2 regions of the Microbacterium protaetiae genome follow, and region 1 is predicted to be linked to the other one. Evidence: predicted binding sites of a transcription regulator. Region 1 holds the regulator's gene; the other holds the start of a gene.
The links. The regulator HspR, encoded in region 1, represses chaperone genes until heat shock. The targets are predictions, from matches to a motif close to AAGTTGAGTCNNNNNGACTCAACTT.
Positions count from the first base shown of each region.

Region 2: the regulator HspR is predicted to act here: its motif matches at 2,353-2,377, upstream of ET475_RS00460 (ATP-dependent Clp protease ATP-binding subunit).

Region 1 covers NZ_CP035494.1:1,111,137-1,115,549, forward strand. Annotated here, with positions in the region: gene ET475_RS05055 (helix-turn-helix domain-containing protein) at 1-820, opposite strand, end outside; gene ET475_RS05060 (hypothetical protein) at 1,332-1,529, opposite strand; gene ET475_RS05065 (heat shock protein transcriptional repressor HspR) at 1,526-1,963, opposite strand; gene ET475_RS05070 (DnaJ C-terminal domain-containing protein) at 2,057-3,064, opposite strand; gene ET475_RS05075 (nucleotide exchange factor GrpE) at 3,082-3,711, opposite strand; gene dnaK (molecular chaperone DnaK) at 3,716-4,413, opposite strand, start outside.
Region 2 covers NZ_CP035494.1:98,376-102,788, forward strand. Annotated here, with positions in the region: gene ET475_RS00460 (ATP-dependent Clp protease ATP-binding subunit) at 1-2,339, opposite strand, end outside; gene ET475_RS00465 (VOC family protein) at 2,487-2,873, shown strand; gene ET475_RS00470 (hypothetical protein) at 2,859-3,701, opposite strand; gene ET475_RS00475 (tellurite resistance/C4-dicarboxylate transporter family protein) at 3,748-4,413, shown strand, end outside.

The sequences.
Region 1 (4,413 bases):
GACGCTGCCATGCCGACGGTGCCAGCCCGGTGTGCCGGCGGAACGCACGGCTGAACCCCTCGTCGGAGCCGTACCCCAGTCGCCGGGAGGTCGCCGAGACGGGAAGCCCGGCATCGAGCAGATCCTTGGCCCGCCGCATCCGCACCTCGGTGACGTAGCCGGCCGGAGACATGCCGATAGCACGCCGGAAGCGCTCGGCGAACACCGAACGCGACATCGCCCCCATCGTGGCGAGCAGCTCAAGGCTCCAGTCGCGGCCGGGATCGTCGTGGATCGCCTCGACCACGCGATCGAGGTACGGGTCGCGACGCTGTGCCCAGCCCTGCGGCACGCATCCGAGCTGTGCCCAGGCGCGAATCAATGACAACAGGACCGTGCTCACCATCAACCGGCAGATGACCGGGTCACCGGAACGCTGTGCGGATGCCGCGTTCTCGCCCGCGCCCAGGTTCGCGGCAAGCGCCGCGGCGGCCGGCTCACGGTCGGCGAAACCCGTGACCCATGCCAGCGGCGGCATCTCTGCCATGGCGGGTGCGCCCGACAGCTCCAGGTCGACCGTCATCACCCGTGCGCCACCGGCCGAGACGAGAACCAGCGGGCGCAGTCCCATCGACAGCAGCGCGTCGCCGGCGCAGAGAGTGCTCGGCGCCGTGGGCGCGTCGACACCGACGGCACCGTCGACCACATAGATCAGGGTGACGACACCGGATGCCACCGGCAGCACACCGCCCGCCGACACGGGTGTGCGCCGGCTGGTTCCCGGGCGCACCTCGACGCGCGAGAGGACGTCGTCCAGCACTCCCGGGTCGATCGTCGCCATGCCGGGGGCAACCGCCGCCCCGGTGACCCTATTCCCGATCGCCCTCCGCGGGCGATGCGCGCGGGTGGTCGTGTTGGGGGGCCCACGTGCCCGGAGGGTTCGGGGCGCGTTCCGCCCCCCGGCCCCCGGCACTCCGCGCCCCGCACGCCGCGCCGCGCCCCGCACCGGGCAGGCGCGAGGATGCTCGAACCGGGCAGGCGGGAGAGGCTACCCCCTATCGGGCACCCGGAGTGGCGGGGCCGGTCGCGGCATCCCACCGTTCAGCTCGCAGGATGAACGGCTCACAGGATGGGCGGCGCACAGCGGCGCGGCGGCGCCGGTCGCGGCATCCCGCCGTTCAGCTCGCAGGATGAACGGCTCACAACGGCGCGACACACCGGACGACACGCCCGGGATCGCAAAAACGTCCTGCGAGCCGAACGCCGCCGGCGCGGCGGGGCCGGCTCGGGCGGGGCCGCGGCGGGCGGGTCCGGCTCGGGCGCGGCGGGGCGGCTGAGGCGGGGCGGCGGCCTCAGCGCTCGTTGCCGCGCCGGTAGTTGCCGGTGGCGCGCTGCAGCAGCGCCTGATCGGATGCCTCATCGTCGCCGAGCCGCGCCGCCAGGCGGGCAGCCGCCGAGCCGCGCAGCGTCGTGACGAGCCGGCCGCCGCGCGAGATGAGAACGTCGCCCGCCTTGGTGACGCGATAGGTGAACGGCTCGGAGCCGCTCACCGCTCGTCGGGCCGCTGCGGCCGCCACACGACGATGTCGGTCGAGCGACGCACGCGCCGCCCGTGCCGCAGCGGCACGACAGCGCCGGTCGCGCCGGCGGCGAACACGCGCGCCCCGGGCCTGTTCTCGACCTCGACACGCACCCGCTCTTCGAGCATCTGCACGCGCATGTGCAGCTCGCGCACGTGCTCTTCGAGCTCGAGAATGCGCACGATGGCCGGAAGGCTCATGCCGTCGGCCGACATGCGCGACACCTCACGCAGCTGGGCGACGTGCCGCAGCGAGTACCGGCGGGATCCGCCCTTGGTGCGGGCGGGCACGACGAGCCCCATCCGGTCATACTGGCGCAGGGTCTGGGGGTGCATTCCCGACAGCTCGGCGGCCGCCGCGATAGCGAAGATCGGGGCGTTCTCGTCAGGCTGGTAGTCGGACATCCGGATTCACCTCCTCGGCTCTGGTGCCATTCTCGCGGGTCGGGGGCGTTTCGTCTCGCTTCACTCGCTCAACGACCGACACCCACAACCGGCTCAACGGCCAGACGCGGCCTTGGACATCAACTCCGCGCGCGGGTTCTCCTTCGGTTCGAGTTCGTGAAAGCGCTCAAGCGCTTCGCGGGCCGCGTCGTCGAGGTGCGACGGCACGGCCACCTGCACCTCGGCGAGCAGGTCGCCGGTGCCCTTCTTGCTCTCCACGCCCCGGCCCTTCACACGCAGCACGCGGCCTGACGGAGTGCCCGGCGCGACACGCAGCCGCACCGGGTCGCCGCCGAGCGTGGGCACCTCGATCGTGGCGCCCAGCGTCGCCTCGGTGAAGGTCACCGGAACCGTCACGCGCAGGTTGAGCCCGTCGCGGGTGAACACCGGGTGCGGGCGCACCGTCACTGTCACGACGACATCGCCGTTCTCTCCGCCATCGGGTGAGGGATGCCCCCGCCCACGCAGCCGGATCTTCTGGCCGTTGGACACCCCGGCGGGGATCTTCACCTTGAAGGGCTTGCCGTTCTCACCCGAGAGCGAGATCGTCTCGCCCTTGACGGCGGTGACGAAGTCGAGCGTCGTATGCGCCGTGACATCCGCCCCCTTCTGCGGGCCGCCGTATCCGCGGTAGCCACCGGAGGGCTCGCCGAACCGGCCCGAGCCGAATCCGCCGCCCTGCTGGCCGAACATCGAGAAGATGTCCTCGAAGTTGCCCGACTGCTGAAAGCGGGCGCCGGAACCGCCCCGGCCGCCCTGGCCGAACATGCTGAAGACGTCTTCGAAGCCGCCGGCGCCCTGGCCGCCCGCAGTGAAGCGGGCGCCCGAGCCCATCGCGCGGATCTGGTCGTACTCGGAGCGCTGCTCTTTGTCAGAGAGCACCGAGTACGCCTCGCTGATCTCTTTGAACTTCGACTCGGCGGCGGTATCACCCGGGTTGGAATCCGGGTGATACTTGCGCGCGAGCTTGCGATAGGTCTTCTTCAGTTCGGCATCGCTGACGTCCTTGGACACACCGAGCGTCTTGTAGAAGTCCTTGTCGAACCAGTCTTGACTGGCCATGGATGCTCCCTCCGCGGTCAATCCGCCGGAACGGCGACGACCACCTTCGCGGGGCGCAGCTCGACGTCACCCAGCCGGTATCCGGTCTCCACGACCTCCAAGACGGTCGGCTCGGTGGTTCCGGGGGTCGGCTGCTGGAAGACGGCCTCGTGGTGCTGCGGGTCGAACGCTTCACCGGCCGCGCCGTAGGAGGTCACGCCCAGCCGCTCCACGGTGCCGCGCACCTTCTCGGCGATGAGCGCGAACGCGCTGCCCTCCTCGAGGTCGCCGTGCTTTTCGGCACGGTCGAGGTCGTCGAGCACGGGCAGCAGCCCCTTGGCCGCCTCACCCTTGGCACGGTCAATCTCGACCTGGCGCTGCTCCTCGGTGCGGCGGCGGTAGTTCGCGTACTCGGCCTGCAGGCGCTTGAGATCGTTCAGCAGCGTCGACTCCAGGTCGGCGAGCTTGGCGTCTTCGGCCGCGGCATCCGGATTCTGCGCGGTACCGAGGATGTCATCCACCGTCCACTCATCGTCCGAGCCTTCGGCGCTGGCGGCCCCGGTCGGGTTGTCGGTTCCGTCCTGCGCGTCGGGGTCGGAGGCGTGCGCCTCCGACCCCTCTGCGTCCGGACGGACCTCGTCGTTGTCGTCGAAGTCCTTCTCGGTCATGTCCCTACTTCGCCTCTCCTGAGCCTGCCGAAGGGTTCTCGTCCTCGTCGTCGACGACCTCGGCGTCGACCACATCCTCCTCGGGGTTCGGCACGTCGCCGTTGCCCGGGTCGGCGACGTTCGGGTCGCCCTGCTCACCGGCAGCCTGCGCCGACTGGTAGATGGCCTCGCCCAGCTTCTGCTGGCTCTCGTTGAGCTTCTCGAAAGCAGTCTTCACCGCGTCGTCGTCTTCGCCGGCCAGGGCCGTCTTCAGAGCGTCGACATCGGCCTGCACGCTCTCCTTCACATCGGCGGGCAGCTTGTCATCGTTGTCCTTGATGAGCTTCTCGATCGAGTACGAGAGCGTCTCGGCCTGGTTGCGGGTGTCGGCGGCCTCGCGGCGCTTCTTGTCCTCAGCCGCGTGCTCCTCAGCCTCGCGCACCATGCGCTCGATGTCATCCTTGGGCAGGCTCGAGCCGCCGGTGATGGTCATCGACTGCTCCTTGCCGGTGCCCTTGTCCTTCGCCGACACGTGCACGATGCCGTTGGCGTCGATGTCGAAGGTCACCTCGACCTGCGGGATGCCGCGCGGAGCCGGCGCGATGCCGGTGAGCTCGAACGTGCCCAGCGGCTTGTTGTCGCGGGTGAACTCGCGCTCACCCTGGAAGACCTGGATGGCAACCGACGGCTGGTTGTCGTCGGCCGTGGTGAAGGTCTCGCTGC
Region 2 (4,413 bases), 1.0 Mb from region 1:
CTCACCTCGCGCCAGGCCAGCCGCGTTGAGGTCGCACCCAGTAGCAGCCGGACGATCTCGCGCAGCTGCTCGCGATCCAGCTTGCGGAACAGCACGATCTCGTCGATGCGGTTGAGGAACTCGGGCCGCATGGCCTCGCGCAGCTTGGCGAACACCCGGTCGCGCAGGTCCTTCTCCGAGCCGTAGCCGGTCTCGCCCCCGCCGTCGGGCAGGAACCCGATGGCTCCGCCGCGCGAGGCGAGGAACTCGCTGCCCAGGTTCGAGGTCATCACGACCACCGTGTTGCGGAAGTCGACCGTGCGCCCCTGCCCATCGGTGAGGCGTCCGTCGTCGAGCACCTGCAGCAGCAGGTTGAACACGTCGGGGTGCGCCTTCTCGATCTCGTCGAACAGCACCACCGAGTACGGGTTGCGCCGCACGCGCTCGGTGAGCTGACCGGCCTCGTCGTAGCCGACGTAACCCGGAGGGGCTCCGATCAGCCGCGCGGCGGTGTGCCGCTCGCCGAACTCGCTCATGTCGAACCGGATCACCGCGCCCTCGTCGTCGAACAACGACTGCGCGAGCGCCTTGGCCAGCTCGGTCTTGCCGACGCCGGTCGGGCCCAAAAACAGGAACGATCCGATCGGCCGATGCGCGTCGCCCATGCCGGTGCGGTTGCGTCGCACGGCCTTGGCCACGGCCGTGACCGCGGCATCCTGCCCGATCACACGTGCGTGCAGCTCGTGCTCGAGCACGGCGAGTCGGTCGCGTTCGGTCTCGGTGAGCCGCGAGACCGGGATGCCGGTGGCCCGGCTGATCACGTCGGCGATTTCGGGCTCGCCCACGACAGCGTCGGCCTTGGGCGCCCCGGCCGTCCCCGCGATCTCATCCAGCTTGTGCTGCACGTCGGCGATCTGGTCGCGCAGCTGCGACGCGTCTTCGTAGCGCTCGGCCGAGACGGCCGCGTTCTTGTCCGCCTCGAGGTCGGCGAGCTTCTGCATGAGCACCGACACGTCGGCCTGCACACCCAGCCGCAGCCGCAACCGTGCACCGGCCTGGTCGATGAGGTCGATCGCCTTGTCCGGCAACACCCGTTCGGTCAGGTATCGGTCGGAAAGTTCCACGGCCGACCGCAGAGCGTCTTCGGTGTAGGTGACACCGTGGTGCAGCTCGTAGGCGTCTTTCAGCCCATGCAGGATGCGGATGGCGTCCTCGATGCTGGGTTCGCCCACCTTGACCGGCTGGAAGCGGCGCTCCAGCGCGGCATCCTTCTCGATCCGGCGGTATTCATCCAGGGTCGTCGCACCCACGAGGTGCAGCTCACCACGGGCGAGCCGGGGCTTGAGGATGTTGCCGGCGTCCATGCCGCCGTCGCCGTTGCCGCCGGCACCGACCACGGTGTGCAACTCGTCAAGGAAGACGATGATCTCGCCGGAGTGTGCGGCGATCTCGTCCATCGTCTTGGTGAGGCGCTCTTCGAAGTCGCCGCGGTAGCGCGTGCCCGAGAGCATTCCGGGCAGGTCGAGCGCGATCACGCGCTTGCCGCGCAGCTGTTCGGGAATCTGGTTCGCCACGATCGCCTGCGCGAGCCCCTCGACGATGGCGGTCTTGCCGACGCCGGCTGCGCCGATCAGCACCGGGTTGTTCTTGGTGCGGCGAGACAAGATCTCGATGGTCTGCTCGATCTCGCCGGCGCGGCCGATCACCGGGTCGAGCGTGCCGGCCTCGGCCAGCGCGGTCAGGTCGGTGCCGTAGCGGGCGAGCATCGGGGTGTCGGGAGAGGCTGTGCCCTGCTCTGCCTGCGCACCGCCGGCGGTCACGGTCTCGTTCACGCTCTGCGTCAACGACTCGGCGGTGACGCCGGCCCGCGCCAGTACCTGGCCGGCGGGGGTGTCTTGCGCCAGGACGAGCGCGAAGAACACGTGCTCGGGGTCGACGTAGGTCGAGCCCGACGAGCGGGCGACCTGGAAGGAGTGGAACAGCGCGCGCTGCAGCGACGGGGTGATCACTGCGCCGTCGGCTGCGTCGACTGCGCTGTGCGGCGCCGGCAACCGGCCTTCGGTCTCGTGCGCGATGTCGGTCGGGTCGGCGCCGATGCGTCGCACGGCCTCTTGTGCGGCTGCGACATCCATCAGCACTCGCAGCACGTGCAGGGTGTCGACTTCGCGCTGACCGCGCTCGAGTGCGAACTGTGCGGCCTGCTGCAGCACCTCTTGCGTGCGCGCGGTCATGAACCGGCTGAGGTCGACGGAGTGCTGCTGACGCGCGCGTTCACCGGCGAGGTAGCGCGCGAGAAAATCGTCGAACGCGCTCGCGCCGTCTTGGGCGCCTTCGACCGGTGGGGTGCCGTCATCGAACATTCAAAGCTCCTCAAAGTTGAGTCTTAGTGCATCAAGTCTACGAACTTGAGCACTCCGATATCAACTTCAACACGTGTGCTCGGGAAGTATTCCGCGATGTCGGAACCCGCGCGTAGCGTCATGACCAGACGATCAAAGGAGAACACCATGGAATGGCGCATCGAGCTCATTTTCGTACCCGTGACCGACGTCGACCGGGCGAAGGAGTTCTACGAACGTGTCGGCTTCCACCTCGATTACGACCAGGTTCCGTATGAGGGACTGCGGTTCGTGCAGATGACTCCGCCCGGGTCGGCGTGCTCGATCGCGTTCGGCGTGGGTCTCAGCATCGATCTCGAGCCCGGTCGGCAGAACACGATTCAGGTGGTCGTGCCCGACGCCGATGAGGCCCTGGCGCATCTGCGCGAGGTCGGCGTCGAAGCCGAGGGCGTCGACGAGCAGGCATGGGGTCGGTTCGTCACGTTCCGCGACCCCGACGGAAACCGGTGGACGCTGCAGCAGATCCCGGCCCGAACCGGATCAGGCGAGCAGTGACGGGTCGACCTCGTTCCACTTCTGCGCCGTCTGGGCGATCCAGAACGCGGCGAAGAACGCGATGAGTCCGACCTCGCCCACCAATATCCACGGCTGCCCCGCCAGATCGGCGCCAGCCAGCCGCGCGATGCCCACGGCCGCGAGGAACAGGAGGGATGCCGCCATCCCGATGGCGACGACGAGGTAGATCACGCGCCACCGACCCACCGATGCGACTGCCGAAACCACGGCCACCGCCGACATCAGGCCGAAGAACCCCGCCGTCACGACGAGGTGGCCCGTCTGCAGCAGGGCCGCGGGCCAGACAAGCAGCCAGACCAGCATCGCGAGTGCGACGACGACCGCGGCCGCAACGGCGATGACCACGCCCCGCGACATCGTGCGCTGCCCGCGCCCAAGCACGAGTGCACAGCCCGCCCCCACGATCACCACCACGACGAAGGTGATCACGCCGTTGTGCACGCCGGCGGTGTACTCCGCAGGCACGCACGGCGTCTGCCCCGGGCATTCGACACCTGGTGCGTCTCCCACGCCGAGCGGGGTCGGAATCACCGCAATCAGCGGGGCGAACAGGGCCGCGACATCCAGCAGCACCTGCTCGACGCTGTGCCCCGACAGCGCGAGCAACGCGAGGGCCACCGCGAACAGCACGCCGGTGAACACGGTGCGGCCCGGAGTGTAGAACAGCGCGCTGAGCGAGGTGACAGGGCCGTCGGCGGCCACCACGATGATGAGCGAGACCGCGAGGGCAAACACCGCGCCGAGGATCGTCAGGCGAACGTAGCGGTACGTGCGCTGGGTGGAGGTGCTGGCGAGCTGCATATTCACGATCCTGCACCCCACGACCGACACGGGCGACCGCTAGCCTGAAGCCGTGACCACGCCGCTGACTCTGCAGGCCCGCGCCGACGCCGGCGTGGCCGCCCTCACCCCCGGCTATTTCGCGCTGGTCATGGCCACCGGCATCGTCTCGATCGGCATGCGCACCAACGAGTGGTTCACCGTCTCGTTGGTGCTTCTCGTGATCGCCGCCGTCTCATACATCGTGCTCGTGGCGCTGAACATCGTCCGTATCCTGCGTCACCCGGCGCAGATGGCCGAAGACTTCGCCGACCCCGGCCGCGCATTCGGGTTCTTCACGTTCGTGGCCGCGACCGACGTGCTCGGCAGCAGGCTCAGTCAAGAAAGCGGCTACCACGGCGTCGCCGTCGCCCTGTTGTTGGTGGCATCCATCGCCTGGATCATCCTCGGCTACACGGTGCCCTGGACCGCGGTGCTCGGCGACCGCAAACAGCCGCCGATCACCACGGCGAACGGCACCTGGTTCATCTGGGCGGTGGCCAGCCAGTCGATCGCCGTGCTGGCGGCGACCCTCGAGCTCGAGTTCGAGGCCTGGCGGCCCGGCCTGGCACTGCTCGCGGTGTTCTCGTGGTCGGTCGGAATCTTTCTGTACTGCGCAGTGGGCGTGTTCGTCGCGGTGCGCATGCTGACCGTTCCGTTCCGCCCCGAAGACCTCACTCCCCCGTACTGGGTTGCCATG